Linked DNA regions of Minwuia thermotolerans. The protein of the gene in region 1 binds, or shares a complex with, the protein of each later gene. Links are inferred from orthologs where the notes say so. Each region holds a gene or a part of one and is shown on either strand. Other genes may lie near its edges. The genes, in order: trxB and trxA.

What was found.
Region 2: the proteins of trxB (region 1) and trxA are in contact, whole or in part, in a crystal structure (PDB 1F6M), measured with the Escherichia coli proteins. The link is inferred for Minwuia thermotolerans from one-to-one orthologs.

The regions. Positions count from the first base shown.
Region 1 is NZ_PIGG01000031.1:216,643-224,740, reverse strand. What follows is about bases 1,512-4,331. They hold trxB (thioredoxin-disulfide reductase), read right to left. Parts: upstream 3,493-4,331; coding sequence 2,530-3,492; downstream 1,512-2,529. Other genes in these bases: CWC60_RS08940 (pyridoxal phosphate-dependent decarboxylase family protein), read left to right, coding at 3,599-4,331; CWC60_RS08950 (LysR family transcriptional regulator), read right to left, coding at 1,566-2,456. In the rest of the region: CWC60_RS08960 (SDR family oxidoreductase), read right to left, coding at 1-750; CWC60_RS08955 (GNAT family N-acetyltransferase), read right to left, coding at 824-1,237; more of CWC60_RS08940, read left to right, coding at 4,332-5,011; lepA (translation elongation factor 4), read right to left, coding at 5,019-6,818; CWC60_RS08930 (N-acyl-D-amino-acid deacylase family protein), read right to left, coding at 6,879-8,098.
Region 2 is NZ_PIGG01000015.1:174,507-182,543, forward strand. Bases 3,063-5,821 are described here. They hold trxA (thioredoxin TrxA), read right to left. Parts: upstream 4,722-5,821; coding sequence 4,404-4,721; downstream 3,063-4,403. Other genes in these bases: CWC60_RS04005 (hypothetical protein), read right to left, coding at 3,063-3,482; CWC60_RS04010 (hypothetical protein), read right to left, coding at 3,490-4,275; addA (double-strand break repair helicase AddA), read right to left, coding at 4,787-5,821. Outside these bases: CWC60_RS03985 (acetoacetate--CoA ligase), read right to left, coding at 1-290; CWC60_RS03990 (GNAT family N-acetyltransferase), read right to left, coding at 400-1,269; CWC60_RS03995 (polysaccharide deacetylase family protein), read right to left, coding at 1,266-2,024; CWC60_RS04000 (acyl-CoA thioesterase), read left to right, coding at 2,056-2,481; more of CWC60_RS04005, read right to left, coding at 2,688-3,062; more of addA, read right to left, coding at 5,822-8,037. UniProt on the Escherichia coli protein: Participates in various redox reactions through the reversible oxidation of its active center dithiol to a disulfide and catalyzes dithiol-disulfide exchange reactions.

The DNA.
Region 1 (8,098 bases):
GATGCGCTGGGCCCGGTAGATGCGGTTGTCGGTGGGGCTGATCACCAGTTCGTTGATGCAGACATGGGGCGGCAGTGCGGCCAGCCAGGCGATGACCTCGCCCATGTCGGCCATCTGCACCATCTTTTCCAGTTCCTCCGGCGGCGGTGGCACGGGACGGGCGTCCATGATGGGCGTATAGACCTCGCCCGGACAGAGTGCCGTGGCGCGGATGCCGTTGCCGCCTTCCTCCATGTTGATCAGCTCGTTCATGGCGCTGACCGCATGCTTGGCGGCGTTGTAGGCGGCCCCGGCCAGATAGGCGGGCCAGCGGCCCGCCCAGGAGGAGACGTTCACGATCAGGCCGCCGCCCCGGGCGCGCATCATCGGCAGCACCGGATGGATGCACTGGAAGACGCCGTTGACGTCGACGTCGATGACCTGCCGCCAGTCGGCGACGCTGAGGCTGTCCAGATGACGGTCCTTCACGTTGAGGCCGGCGTTGGCGACCAGCACATCGATGCCCCCGAAGCGCTGCTGGGTGCGGCCGGCGACCGCGGCGCAGGCGTCCGGGTCGGCCACGTCGAGAGGCTCGACCACGCAGGTTCCGCCGCCGTCCGCGATGATCGCGGCGGTTTCGTTCAGCGGTTCGGGGCGGCGTCCGCTGGCGACGACTGCGAAGCCGTCACGGGCGAGCGCGACGGCGGCCGCCTGACCGATTCCGCTGCCCGCGCCGGTGATCCATGCAGTCCGTGCATCCGCTGTCGCCATGTCCGCCTCCCGTCGTTCCACCATCCACCTGGGGAACGAGAATAGGCCGTGCGCGGAGGGGCGGCCAGCGCAGCTACAGGTCCAGTCGAAGGCGGGGCAGTGTGCGGCCCGGAATCGAGTCGGAGGGCGACTCGCTGACCAGTCTTGCGCCCATGTGTTCGTAGAACGGCCGGGCGTTGGGATCGGAATCGATGTAGAGGCAGCGCGCGCCGGCCTCACGCGCCTTGTCGGCGATGGCGCGGAAAAGCACACCACCCAGACCGGTGCCGATGCATTCGGGTGTGACGAACATGTTCCACAGGCCCAGCACGTCCGCGTCCGGTTCCAGCCCCGCCATGGCGACGAGCCGGCCGCCTTCCTCGGCTACCAGCATCGTCCGTTCGACGATCTGGTCGGGGGTCACCGTCAGCTCGTCGCGGCAGGCATCCATGAAGGCGGCGTCATAGCCCCAGTGGGCCTTGGAGCGGAGAGCGAGTTCCGTCAGCACGGCGGAGTCTGCGGCTACGGCAGGGCGAATCTGCACCGTTCTGTCCCCGAAAAGAAAAAAGGCGGGTCCAACAAGTGGACCCGCCGAGTCTAACAGGGAGGCTTCACGTCTCAAGAGACGTCGGACAATCCGACAGGGAGGCGCCGGATCGCCCGTCGATGCTGCGATGCAACATCCATGCGCGAGATGTAGGTCGTCGGCGTGGTGAAATAAAGTGGTACAGTCGAAATTCAGCTATGCAAATGTCGCAGAGCTATAACGTACTGAAAAAGCACAACTTCCGTTTACGTAAACTGATTTATTAAAAAATGTTGCCCTTCTGCCACTCTCAGAACTGGGTATCCGAGACCTGCTGGATGAGGAAGTCCCGGAAGACCGCGATTCGCTTCGAGTTCCGGAGTTCCTCCGGATAGACGAAATAGGTGTCGAAACTCGGGCCCGCGATGTCATCGAGCACGCGTACGGCCTTGCTGTGGCCCTGGACGATGTAGTCGGGCAGGGCGGCGATGCCGAGGCCGCTTTCGACGGCCAGCAGCAGGCCGTAGACGTTGTTGACGGTCAGCACCGGCCGGCGGGGCCGGTTGGGGTTGGCGCCCAGCTCCATCACCCAGTTGCTGGTCGGCACCGGGGTCACCGTTTCCGCGCCGTAGATGATCAGGGCATGCTTGTCGAGATCTTCCGGGGCCTTCGGTGTGCCGCGCCGCTTGATGTAGTCGGGCGAGGCGTAGAGGTGGAAGTTCATCGAGTTCATCTTGCGCTGGATGAGATCCGGCTGGGTCGGCGGCCGGAGCTTGATGGCGATGTCGGCCTCGCGCATCGTCAGGTCGACCTCGCCGTCTGTCAGCACGAGATGGACCGAGATGTCCGGGTAGGCCTCGATGAACGCGCGGATGCGCGGTGTCAGCCAGGTCGAGCCGAGGCCGACGGTGGTCGAGACCGTCAGGTCGCCGCGCGGCTTCTCCTTGGCGTCGGTCAGCATGGCCTCGGCCATGGCCAGCTTGGAGAACACCTCGCGGGCGGTCTTGTAGAGCAATTCGCCCTGTTCGGTGAGGATGAGGCCGCGGGCGTGTCGGCGGAACAGCGTCGTCCGAAGGCTCTCCTCCAGGGCGCTTACCTGCCGGCTGACCGCCGACTGGCTGAGGTTCAATAGTTCACCCGCATGAGTGAAGCTTCCGGCGTCCGCGACCGTGTGAAAAATGCGCAACTTGTCCCAATCCATGGGGCCGAAAATATCCAGTGCGCACGAGTCGACAAGCAAAAACGACGGGCAGGCCCGCCGCCGGGCGCGAATTCTACTCCGCGGCCTGGGGCAGTTCGGCGGCGGCGGCGAACTTTTCGGCCTCCAGCGCCGCCATGCAGCCGGTGCCCGCGGCCGTCACGGCCTGGCGGTAGATCTTGTCCTGGACGTCGCCCGAGGCGAAGACGCCGGGTATGTTGGTGGCGGTCGAATCCGGCGCGGTGAGGATGTAGCCTTCATGGTCCATGTCGACCTGGCCCCTGAACAGCTCGGTGTTCGGGTTGTGCCCGATGGCGACGAAGACGCCATGCACCGGGATCTCCCGGGTCTCGCCGCTGGTCGCGTGACGGATGCGCACCCCGGTGACGCCCAGCGGATCCTCGTCGCCGAGAACCTCGTCCAGGACGTGATCCCAGACCACCTCGATCTTGTCGTGCTTCAGCACCCGCTGCTGCAGGATGTGCTCGGCGCGGAGCGAATCGCGGCGGTGGATGAGCCAGACCTTCGAGGCGAAGTGGGTCAGGAACAGGGCTTCCTCGGCCGCGGTGTTGCCGCCGCCGATGACGCAGACTTCCTTGCCGCGGTAGAAGAAGCCGTCGCAGGTGGCGCAGGCCGAGACGCCGAAGCCCTGGAACTTCTGCTCGCTGGGCAGGCCGAGCCATTTGGCCGAGGCGCCGGTGGAGATGATCACGGTCTCGCCGACATAGGTGTTGCCGCCGTCGCCCTTCGCCACGAAGGGCCGCTTCGACAGATCGATTTCGGCGACGATGTCGTGGACGATCCGGGTGCCGACATTGGCTGCCTGCTTTTCCATCTGCTCCATCAGCCACGGGCCCTGGATGACGTCGGCGAAGCCGGGGTAGTTCTCGACGTCGGTGGTGATGGTGAGCTGACCGCCAGGCTGGATGCCATGCACCATGACCGGCTGCAGGCCCGCGCGCGCGGCATAGATCGCCGCCGTGCACCCGGCCGGACCCGACCCGATGATCAGAACCTTGGTCTCGATGGTTTCGGCCATGGGAGTCTCCGCTGGTGAGGCTGGGGCGCAGGATGAAGGGATCACCTATTTCGTCAAGGGCGGGGCCGTGTCAAGTTCGCCGCCGTCACACGCCGGAGACTGCCCCATGGATATCGACGAGTTCCGCAGCCACGCCCATCAGATGGTCGACTGGATGACCGACTACATGGCGCGCGTCGAGGATTTTCCGGTGCGGGCGCAGACGAAGCCGGGAGAGGTCGCGGCGAAACTGGCAGCGAGCGCCCCGGCGGCGGGCGAATCGATGAACGCAATCATGAGCGACTTCGTCCGCGACGTGCTGCCGGGCATGACCCACTGGCAGCATCCGTCCTTCTTCGCCTATTTCCCCGCCAATTCCAGCCCGCCTTCGGTGCTGGCGGAGATGCTCACGGCCACGCTCGGCGCCCAGTGCATGATGTGGCAGACCTCGCCGGCGGCCGCCGAGATGGAGGGCCGCGTGCTGGACTGGCTGCGGCAGATGATCGGCCTGGACGCGGGCTTCACCGGCGTGATCCAGGATTCGGCCTCGGGCGCGACCCTCTGCGCCCTGCTGACGGCGCGGGAACGGGCCACGGACGACATGGCGAACGAAGCCGGCCTGGCCGGCGGCCCGGAACTCGTCGTCTACTGCTCCGACCAGACACACACCTCGATCGAGAAGGGGGCGAAGATCGCCGGGTACGGGCGGCGGAACGTGCGCAAGGTGGCGACCGGCGACGATTTCGCCATCGTGCCCGGCGAACTGGCGCGGACGATCGACGACGACATCGCTGCGGGGCGCAAGCCGGCCTGCGTCGTCGCCTCGCTCGGCGCGACCGGCGTCGGCGCCATCGACGATCTGAAGTCGGTCGGGGAGATCTGCGCCGCCCGCGGCGTCTTCCTGCACGTCGACGCCGCCTGGGCAGGCGCGGCGCTGATCCTGCCCGAGTGCCGCTGGATGCTGGAGGGACAGGGGAACGTCGACAGCCTCGTCTTCAACCCGCACAAGTGGCTGCTGACCAATTTCGACTGCGCCGCCCATTTCGTGCGCGACCCGGAGGCGCTGGTCCGCACCTTCGCCATCGACGCCACCTACTACCAGGGCCCCGAAACCGGGCAGGTCGCCGACTACCGCGACTGGGGCGTGCCGCTGGGACGCCGTTTCCGCGCCCTGAAGCTCTGGTTCGTGCTCAGGAGCTATGGCGTCGAGGGGCTTCAGGCATTCCTGCGAAGCCATATCGCGCTGGCCGAGGACCTGGAGCGGCGCATCGCCGCCGAGCCGGATTTCGAGCTGGTCGCGCCCCGGGTGCTCTCGCTGATCAACTTCCGCTACCGCCCGGAAGGCGCGGACGACGCGGCCTGCGACGAACTGAACGAGAGGCTGCTGCTGGCGCTGAACGATTCAGGCGAGGCCTATTTCACGCCCAACCGCGTGCGCGGCCGCTACGCCATCCGCATTTCGATCGGTCAGGCCCGCACCGAAGCCCGCCATGTCGACGCGGCCTGGGATCTGATCGGAAGGACGGCGCGGGCGCTCTGAGGCAGGGCTACTCGTCGCCCATGCGCAGTGCGGCCATGAAGGCCTCCTGCGGGATGTCGACCTTGCCATAGGTGCGCATGCGCCGCTTGCCGGCCTTCTGCTTCTCCAGCAGCTTCTTCTTGCGGGTGACGTCGCCGCCATAGCACTTCGCGGTCACGTCCTTGCGCATCGCCGAGATGGTCTCTCGCGCGATCACCGAGCCGCCGATGGCGGCCTGGATCGGGATCTTGAACATCTGGCGCGGGATCAGGTCCTTCAGCCGTTCGCAGAGCATCCGGCCGCGTTCGTAGGCCCGGTCCCTGTGGACGATCAGGGCCAGCGCGTCGACCGGCTCCGCATTCACCAGGATCGACATCTTGACCAGGTCGCCCCGGCGGTAGCCGATCAGTTCGTAGTCGAAGCTGGCATAGCCACGGCTGACGGACTTCAGCCGGTCGTAGAAGTCGAAGACGATTTCCGACAGCGGCAGTTCGTATTCGATCATCGCCCTGGCGCCGGCATAGGTCAGGTTGGTCTGGACGCCGCGCTTCTCCTCGCAGAGCTTCAGCACCGCGCCCAGATGCTCGTCGGGGCAGAGGATCGTCGCCTTGATCCAGGGCTCCTCGATGTAGTCGACCTTGACCGGATCGGGCATGTCGGCGGGATTGTGCAGTTCCACCAGCGTGCCGTCGGTCATGTGCAGCTTGAAGATCACCGAAGGCGCCGTGGTGATCAGGTCGAGGTCGAACTCGCGCTCCAGCCGCTCCTGCACGATCTCCATGTGCAGCAGACCCAGGAAGCCGCAGCGGAAGCCGAAGCCCAGCGCCGCCGAGCTCTCCGGTTCGAAATGGAAGCTGGAATCGTTGAGGCGGAGCTTGGCCAGGCTGTCCCGCAGATCCTGATAGTCCGAGGTGTCGACCGGGAACAGGCCGCAGAACACCACCGGGATGGAGGGCTTGAAGCCGGGCAGGGGCTTCGCCGTGGGCTTGCCTTCCTCGGTGATGGTGTCGCCGACGTCGGTCTCGGCGACCGTCTTGATGGAGGCGGTGAAGAAGCCGATCTCGCCCGGGCCCAGTTCGTCCAGCACGGTCATCTTCGGGGTGAAGATGCCGACGCGGTCGATCTGGTGCGTGGCGCCGGTGGACATCAGCTTGATCTTCATGCCCTTCTTCAACTTGCCGTCGTAAAGCCTTGTGAGCACGACCACGCCCAGATAGGGATCGTACCAGCTGTCGACCAGCAGGGCCTTCAGCGGCGCCGTCGAATCGCCGGCCGGCGCCGGGATGCGTCGGATCAGCGCCTCGATCACGTCGGGTACGCCCTGGCCGGTCTTGGCGGATATTTCGATGGCGTCGGAGGCGTCGATGCCGATCACGTCCTCGATCTGCTCCTTCACGCGCTCCGGCTCGGCCGCCGGCAGGTCGACCTTGTTCAGCACGGGCACGATCTCGAGGTCGTTCTCGATGGCGAGGTAGACGTTGGCCAGTGTCTGCGCCTCGACGCCCTGGCTGGCGTCGACCACCAGCAGCGCGCCCTCGCAGGCCGACAAGCTGCGGCTGACCTCGTAGGAGAAGTCGACATGTCCGGGCGTGTCGATCAGATTCAACTGATAGATCTCGCCGTCCGCGGCCTTGTGCAGCAGCCGGACGGTCTGCGCCTTGATGGTGATGCCGCGCTCGCGCTCCAGGTCCATGGAGTCGAGCACCTGCTGCTGCATCTCCCGGCTTTCGAGGCCGCCGGTCATCTCGATCAGGCGATCGGCGAGCGTCGACTTGCCATGATCAATGTGAGCGATGATGGCGAAATTTCGGATATGCGTGCGGTCCATGCGGCGGCTATGTAAGGCCTATGCGAAGGTCCGTCTACGTCGATTTGGGCACCGGGCGGGTCAGGACGGTCCCGACCCCCGTGGCCCCTGCGGTCCCCGCAGCAGCGCGCCCGGCAACGCACCCGTCGGATCGCCGTCGGCCAATATGGGCTGACCCGACTTGATCGTCATGCGATAGCCGCTGGCCCGCTGGATCAGGCGCCGGGCGCCGGTCGGCAGATCCCATGCCATGCGCGGCGCGTCGATGCCCAGGCTGTCGAAATCGATCAGGTTGATGTCCGCCAGATAGCCCGGGGCCAGCACGCCGCGGTCGTTGAGGCCGTGCAGCGATGCAGTGCCCTGCGTCTGCTTGTGGACCAGCCATTCCAGCGGCAGCAGCCCGCCCTTCTTCCGGTCGCGGCCCCAGTAGGCCATGTTGAAGGTCGGCAGGCTGACATCGCAGATGACGCCGCAATGGGCGCCGCCGTCGGAGCCGCTGAAGTGCGTGTAGGGCGCCTCCAGCATCTCGCGGACCGCTTCGAAGCCGTAGTCCGAATAGTTCAGCAGCGGGAAATAGATGAGGCCGCGCCCGCCGAACTCCAGCAGCGCGTCATAGGCGATGTCCTCGGGACGGCGGCCTTCGGCCTTCGCCCGCTCGGCGAAGCACTCGGAACGGTCGGGCTCGTAGTTCGGCGGATCGCCGAGACGGAACATCTTGTGCCAGCCGCGCAGGAAGAAGTCGGACATCTCTCCGCCCTTGCCGCCGGATTCCTCGGTGATGATCGCCTCGCGCACCGCCGGATCCTTCATCCGCGCGATCTTCTCCTCGTGCGGCAGGTCGCGCAGCGCGCGGTAGCTCGGCTTGCCCTGGAAGGGATGCAATGAGCCGTCGAGGCAGAGCAGGAGGCCCGCCGTGCGGCCCGAGACCTGGGCGTAGATCCGTCCGCCCTTCGCGTTGGCCTCGGCGATGCCCTGCAGCAGCTGGCGGTACTTGCGCGGCGCTTCGTCGTTCTGGAACAGCAGCAGGCTGACCGGCACGCCATAGCGCGCCGACAGTTCGCGGATCCATTCCAGGTCGCCGCCGCCTTCCTTCAAGGTCAGATCGGTGGCCATTTCCAGCACGCCGTGGCCGGCCCGGCGCATGCCGTCCGCGATGCCGAACATCTCCGGCGCGCCGGCCCAGGTGCCGGGGACATACTCGCCGGCCCTTGTCTTGTGGAAGATCGTCCGCGAAGTGGAGAAGCCGAGTGCGCCGGCTTCCAGTCCCTCCTGGACGATCGCGGCCATGCGGGCGATGTCGT
Region 2 (8,037 bases), on another replicon or contig:
TCGCGGCGGCGCAGCAGGTTCTGCGCGAAGTTGAGCCGGGCGTCGGGAAAGAACGTCGCCGCCTTGATGTCCCGGGCGTCGGTCAGCACCCGCTCGCCGCGCGTCTCCGCGATCACCTCGCAGAAGTCCCAGACCGCGGTCCAGAACGCTTCCGGCTCGGCCACCGACCAGTCGTGCAGCGCGTCGTAGCCGTCGCCCTCGCGCCCGGCGAAGGCCCGGAACCGCGCCAGGTTGCTGCCGGCCACGCGTTCGGGGTCGGGCGTCCAGAGTCTTGTCGCCTCGTCGATCATCGCATCGCCTCCCGACGGCGGAGTCTATGGCTTGTGCGTGGCGTGGCAAGAGCGGGACAGGGATGTGCGGATCGGCCTTGCGGCCACCGCGCGCCGTCGGCGGCGCTGCCTATCCGAGTTTCAGGCCGATCAGCAGCGTCTCGGTGTAGAGGTGATCGACGCGCCAGTCGGGCAGCGCCGGATCGGCGCGGCGGACCATGCGGCGGTAGCGCAGCGGCTCGCGCGCGCCGCCCGTCGCATGGCCGGCGAAGAAGCGCTCGTCGGCCAGCAGCCGCGCCCGGGGCTCGCCGCCCAGGATGCGCGGGGCGGCGGCGTCGATCATCGCCGCCAGCCTGGCCGGATCGCCGGTGTAGATCAGGTCGTGGCAGAAGCCGTGATCGCCCCGGTCCTGGCGCAGGAAAAAGGTCAGCACCTCGCCGGCGTCGCCGGAGAGCAGGACGGGAAAGGCCTTCATGTCGCGGTGGTCGAGAAGGTAGCGCTGCTCCTCCGCGGAGACCCGCGGGCCGATGCGGTCGATCCCCTCGGTCACCTCCACATCGCCGGCCCGGCCGTCCGGCGTCCAGACCCGGCGGTGGGTGTCGAGATCACGGAAGCCGCAGGATTCGAGGATGCCGTGCACCCGCTTCGAGGGGTCGAAGACGGTGTACGTGACATCGGGCCGTTCCTCGTAGGTCCGCATCATCTTCAGGCCCAGGTCGTGGCCGCGCCAGTCGCGGTGGACGTAGAGCGAGGTGAAACTGCCGAACAGCCGCGGGGCGCCCTCGATGAAGCGCGTCGAGTAGACATTGCCGTGGAAGCCGACGATCTCGCCGTTGGCCTCGGCGACCATGCCGACATGGGGCTTCTCGCCGGCCCAGCCATAGTCCATCAGCCGGCGGAAGACCGCCGGCGGGACCTTCCGGTTCATGTGCAGATGCAGCAGTTCGGCAACCTGGTCGATGTCGGCGTCCGTGCCGGGGCGGAAAAGGGGTTCGCTCACTGAAAGAAGCTCCGGTCGTCCAGCCAGCGCGCTGCCGGATGGGCCGCGACCAGGCCGAGCACGGCGTCGATCGCCTCCCAGGCCGGCTCGTCGTTGATCCAGACATGGGTCAGCAGGCCCGTCGGCTCGTCCTCGACCTCGCCCCGGCGGCGCTGCGCCAGGTGATCGGCCAGCCGGTTCGCGGTCTTCTCCGCGCCGATGAAGCTGCGGCCCCGCTTCCAGGAGATGATGTCGACATGACCGTTGACCTGCCGCAGGCCGGGCGCCGGGGTGGCGCAGGGACGCGGCGCGAAGGTCGACAGCACCTCGAAACCCAGCGCCGGCAGGTCGGCACAGAGCTCCGGCGCGATGCGGTTCCAGGGCGGGCCCAGCATGGGCCGGTCGCGTGCGCCGAACAGCTCGGCCATCCGCGCCCGTCCGCGGCGCAGTTCGTCCAGGATCGCCGCCTTCGGGCGGTGCAGGCCCAGCTCCCACTTGCCCTTTACCGCCGCCGGCGAATGATCCTCATGCGCCCAGCCATGCTGGAACGGGACGGCTGTCGGGCAGTCGACGATGGCGGGCCCGAGGGCGTCGACGGCGCGGGCCGGCACGGCGGCGATGAAGCAGCCCGCGCCGTGACGCGCCGAAAGCTCCAGCATGCGCAGCACGGGCGCGTCCGGCGCCTCGGCGTCATCGTCGCGCCACCACAGCGTCGCCTCGCGGCCCGCTTCGTGCCAGCGGTCCAGTTCCGCCCTCAGCGCATCGAGTTCTTTCATCCGTTCCCGCCTTCGGTCTATCTATCCGTCCATGCAGAACACGCCCGATCTCACCGACGCCACGATCTACAACGAGTGGAGCGAGGACACCATCCGCTTCGGCGACATGGACGCGACCGGCCACGTCAACAACGTCGCCTTCGCACGCTATGTCGAATCGGGGCGCGTGCCCTTCATGCGCTCCGACCTCATCCCCGCCTATGACAACACGCAGCGTTTCGTCGTCGGGCACCTGTCCATCCATTTCCGCGCCCAGGCCTGGTGGCCCGGCACGGTCCGCATCGGCACCGTGGTGGCGAAGCTGGGCCGCACCTCGCTGACGCTCGGCCACGGGCTGTTCGTGGAGGACCGCTGCATCGCCACGGCGGAGACGGTGATGGTCTACATCGTCGAAGGCAAGGCGAGTCCGCTGCCCGAGACGGTCCGCGCCGGTCTGGAGAAGCTGCTGGCCGCGTGAGGCCTGGCGTGGGTCCGAATCGTCCCGCAAACTTTTTGCACCGTCGCCCGCTCAGCGTGTCACCCCCGCCTCTGTGCGGGGGTCCGGAGCGGCTTCGCCGCAGGTCGACGATCTGACCGGATGCCCGCACGGGGGCGGGCATGACACCGGAGTGGCAGTGGTTCGATCTCGCGGAACGATTGGGCCCGGGCCGGCCCCGGTCGTCCCTACTCGCCGACGCGGACCACGGTGTTGCGGATGCGGTGGTCGGCGTGGCGCAGGGTCGCCTGGCGTGCGGCCGGCCAGGCGCTCTCCGGCTTCAGCCAGTCGTCGCGGCCGACGGCGCGGCCGTCGCGGGCCGCATCCATTGCCGCCAGGCCGCTGGAGCAGATCCACCAGGGCGAGGCCCTGGAGGCGAAGAGGGCGTCGCTGTCCCGCGCGGTCTCGAGCGCCTCGACATAGAGCGCGCCATGCTTGATCGCCGTGATCCGCGCCTCCTCGGTGACCGGGTGAAGCTCGATCAGTGTGGCGGCGATGTTGGGCCGGACGCTCTCGTCGGCGCAGCGCAGGGCGTCATAGACCGTGCGCAGTTCGCCGAGCGCGAACCAGTAGAGCCCTTCGCGCGGCGCCTCCGCCGCCACCAGACGGCGGGAGATCTCCATCAGATAGGGTGCAGGCAACGTATCCGCGCTGGATTCGAGCGCGCGCACCAGAGCGGCCTCGTCCAGGTCGGCGGCGCGGCTGAGGCGGTGAACCCGGTCCAGCGTGGTGCGCCAGGTGCCGATGCCGCGCACGTCGCGGACGGGGACGCCAACCACCTCGCGGACCGCGATGCGCGGCCGGCGGACGATTTCCAGGTCGGTTTCCGGCGCCGCGATGGCTTCCTCGACCGTCATGTCGGCGAAGGAGAAACGGGGCCTGTCCGCCGCCGCCTCCTGCGCCCAGGCGCCGGCGGCCGGTCCGATCAGCGCCAGTCCCGCGGCCAGGGCCGCCTTCCAGCTCCGCATCTTCTTCTCCTTCATTGCCCGCCTACTGCGCCGCGGCCCGCAGGGCGCGGGCGATCTCGGCGTCGAGATGGTCCCGGGCCGCCTTGCGCGCCGCCGGCCAGTCGGCGCGCGGCAGCAGCCAGTCGCCCTTCGCCAGGGTCTCGCCCCGCCGGGCGGCGTTCAGGGTGCGCTGACCGCTGGAGCAGATCCACCAGGGCGATGCCGTCGTGTCTGTGATCGGGCCCTGGTCGCGGACCTGTTGCAGGATCCGGGCATAGAGCCGTTCGTTGTCGAAGGTCTCGACCCGGGCCTTCTCGCTCACGGGTTTGAGGTCGATCAGCGTCGCCTGGATATTGGCCCGCACCGAGGGGTCGGCGCAGCGCGCGCCGGCATAGACCGTTCGCGCCTGGCCCAGCGCGTACCAGTAGAGACCCCGTTGCGGGTCGGCCTCGACGATGCGGCGCGCCAGCTCGAACAGATAAGGCGCGGGCAGTTCGGCAGCGCGGGCCTCGATGGCGCGCGCGACCTCGGCGTCGTCCAGCCTCTCCGCGCGGCTCAGGCGGTGGACGTGGTCCAGCGTGGTGCGCCAGGTTCCCGGTCCGCGCACGTCGACGACGCGCACGCCGACGCGTTCGCGCGCCATCAGCACCGGCTGCTTCGCGGCGTCGATCCCGCGGTCCGGCGCGGCGAGAATCTCGTCGATGCTGCGACCGGCGAGCGGCGCATTCCAGTCGACGGGCTCCAGCGGCGTTTCCGGCTGGCCGGCGCAGGCCTGAAGGATCAGAAGGGCGAGGCCCGCAAGGGCCGGACGGACGGAGAAACCGGTCAACGCTCTACTCCACTGCTGCGCACGCCGCTGCCAAGCCTTGGCATGGCCCGCCGGCGCGGCGCAAACGGAAAACGGGCCCGCGCGTTTCCGCCCGGGCCCGCCCGATACGACCGCGAAGGCCATAAGGATCAGATGTTGGACTCGATCCATGACTGGATCTGGGATTTCGGCACGGCGCCGACCTTGGTGGCCACGACCTCGCCGCCCTTGAACAGCATCAGCGTCGGGATGCCGCGCACGCCGTACTTGGTCGGCGTCGACGGGTTCTCGTCGATGTTGATCTTGGCGATCTTCAGGTCCTTCATCTCGCCGGCGATCTCGTCCAGCGCCGGGGCGATCTGCCGGCAGGGGCCGCACCATTCGGCCCAGTAGTCCACCACCACGGGGACGTCGGAGCCGAGCACGTCGGACTGGAAGCTGTCGTCGGTTACCTTGACCGTGGTCATCAGAATTCTCTCCGTTACGGGGGCGCCAAATGGGTCTCGGAATTCGCTCCGGCGCGATGCCGAATCTAGGTAGCCGCCTGCGACAGGTCAAGCGAGGCCAGCGCATGGTCGAGCCGCGCCGCCGGCAGCGCCATCAGCCGCGCCTCCACGGTCCAGACCAGGGCGCAGCGCACCTCCCGGTCCGGGTGGATCCGGCGCATGACGGCGCGGTAGAGCGCCATCTGCCTGAGATAGGCCAGGGGCACGCCGGCTACCTCCTGCGGCGGCGGGCGGTTGGTCTTGTAGTCCACGATCAGCACCGAATCGTCGGTCACGGCGAGGCGGTCGACCTGGCCGGAGACGACGTGACCGCCGACCACGCCGGCGATGGCCGCCTCGGCGCGGCTGCCCGGCGCGAAGGCGGCCGCCATCTCCGGCGCAGCAATGACGCCCAGCGCTTCGGTCAGCAGGGCCGTGCGTTCGGCCTCTTCGAGGTCCGCGGCCCGCCGCGCCAGGATGGACGCGCCCGCATCTTCCCGCCGTTCGGGCGGCAGTTCGGGCAGCACCTGCAGCAGGTGATGGACCAGCACGCCGCGGCGGCGGCCGGCCCCGCCGGTGCGCTGCAGCGGGCTCAGCGCCGCCGGTTCGGCGTCCGGTTCCTCGCCGGGCTGCCGTGAAGGCGCCAGCGGCCGGGGCGGGGCGGGCTCGGCCGGCGCCGGCGCCGTCGCCCAGGCCGGCAGTATTTCGGCCTCGCCGGCGCCAGCGTCGTCTCCGGTCAGCGGCAGCGCGCCACTGCCATGACGCAGCACGCCGTCACCGCCGGCTTCGCCGATTTCCGCCAGCGCGCCCTCGACCGCGCGGTACCAGCTTGCATCGTCGGGAAGGGCGCGTTCCGAATTGTAGAAGCCGCAGACGTAGAGCCGCTCCTCGGCCCGTGTCATGGCGACATAGAGCAGGCGGTTGTATTCGGCCAGGCCGCGCTCCTGCTCCCGCTTGGCCTGCTGGGCCACGCGGTCGGGCAGTTCGGCGGCGCGGCCGCGCATGACGGGAATGTCCTCGTCCCCGCCCGGCCCGGGCAGGGCGATCAGCGGTGACTTGCCCGCGCGCGGCGCGCGCGTCGTGTCCGGCAGGATCACCACCGGCGCCTCCAGCCCCTTGGCCCCGTGGACGGTCATGATGCGGACCGCGCCGCCGCCGCGCTCCATGTCGCGCCGGATCTCCGCCGACTGGCCGGCGCGGAGGCGGTGCAGGAAGCCCTGCAGCGAAGGCGGATGACGGCGCTCGTCGTCCAGGGCGGCGTTGAGAAACTCGTCCAGCGGATCGAGCTGGTCCGTGCCCAGCCGCGCCAGCAGCCGCCGCCGCGCCCCGCCCGCGCCCAGCAGCTCGGCGAAGAAGGCGAAGGGCGTCGACTGGTCGGCCCGGCCCAGCAGATCGCTGAGCTCGGCCGCAGCTTCGGCCCATTTCGGCCGCTCGTCCGCCCGCCGGCGCATAACGTGCCAGAGCCGCTCATGCTTCTCCCGGCCATGGGCGAGTTCGAACAGGTCGCTGTCGTCGAAGCCGTAGAGCGGCGATTTCAGCACCGTGGCGAGCGTGAGGTCGTCCTCCGGCAGCAGCAGGAAGTCGCCCAGCGCCATCAGGTCCATCACTGCGATCTGTTCGGTCAGCACCATCCGGTCGGCCCCGGCGACGGGCACGCGCAGGCGCTTCAGCTCGCGGGCGATTTCCGCCACCGTGGCGTCGCGGCGGCGCACCAGGATCAGCACGTCGCCGGGCGTGATCGCGCGCAGCGGCCGGTCCGTGTCGCCGGCCTGGCCGATCGTCTCCCGGTCGCGGATCATGGCCGCGATGCGCTCGGCGACGCGGACGGCCAGCCGCCGCCTGGGGCTGTCGGGGCGCTCGGTATCCATCGGCGCGTCCCAGCGGTTCTGTTCCTCGCTCTCGCCGGGCGCCTCCAGCGGCCAGAGCTCCACCAGCCCCTGCGCGCCCGCGCGCCGGGCGATATGGGCGCTGGCCGCGCCGCCTGCGGTCAGCCCTGCGCCCGCCGGGCCGGCGAAGGTGCGGTCGACGACCGTCAGGATCTCGGGCGCGGAGCGGAAGGAAACGTCGAGGGTCACGTCCTCGAAACTTTCCCGCGCGTCCAGCGCGCGCTCGCGGAAATGGCCGCGCATGCGGTCGAAGCCTTCCGGGTCGGCGCCCTGGAAGCTGTAGATCGACTGCTTCTCGTCGCCCACCGCGAAGACCGTGCGGACGACGTCCGTCCGCGCGCCCTCGCCGGCGAAGAATTCCGCGCTCAACAGGTCCGCGATGCGCCACTGGTCGGGGCTGGTGTCCTGGGCTTCGTCGATCAGGATGTGATCGAGCCCCTCGTCCAGCTTGAAGTGCACCCAGGCGGCCTGGGAGCGCAGCAGGCCCAGCGTGTGGCGGATCAGGTCGTCATAGTCCACCAGCGCCAGGCGCTGCTTCTCCGCGGCGTAGTCCGCCAGCAGGGCGCCGGCGAGACGCAGCAGGTCGGCGGTGCGGTCGGCGCAGGCGGCCGCCGCGCAGCGGTCAGACAGCTCCATGATCCGCGCCAGTTCGGTCTCCATCACCGCCAGCGCGCCGGGATCGGCCCTGGTCACGGCGGCCGGGATCAGGGTCTTCCGCGGCTCCCCCTTCTGGGTCAGGAAGACGCCGCGATAGTCCGTCAGCAGGGCCTGCCGCGCGTCGTCGTCAGAAGCGAGCCAGGCTTCGATCAGATCGGCGTTCGCCGCCGCCTTCCTGCCGCCGTCACGGCGCAGGCCGGCCAGCACCCGGCGCAGACCGAGCTCGTCCCAGGCCCCGAAGGCGCAGCCTGCGGCGGTCACCGCCGCCTCGTCCTCGTCGGGGCGCAGGCCGAAGCGCGACCGGATCTCGTGGACGACGCCGTCGACCCCGCCATGACGGGCGATCGCCGCCTCGATGGGCCGCCGGGCGTTCAGCGCTTCCCGCAGCAGGTCGTCAAAGGCGCCGTCGGCCATGCGGTCGATCAGCCGCTCCAGCGCTGCGTCTACTTCCCTGTCCGTCGACCGTCCGGCCAGGATCGTGTGCTTCAGCCGCTCCAGCATTTCTTCCGGTTCGCGCTCATCCATTTGGCGGAACTCGGGGCTCAGGCCCGCCTCCAGCGGAAAGCGGCCGAGCACGGATGCGGCGAAGGCGTGGATGGTCTGCACCTTCAGGCCGCCCGGCGTCTCCAGCGCGCGGGCGAACAGCCGCCGCGCCAGGTCCAGGGGCTGGCGCGCCGCGCCCGCCTCCCCGAGCAGTTCGGTCAGCTTCGCCGTCAGCGCGGTGTCGGGCAGCGCGGCCCATTCGCCCAGGCGCC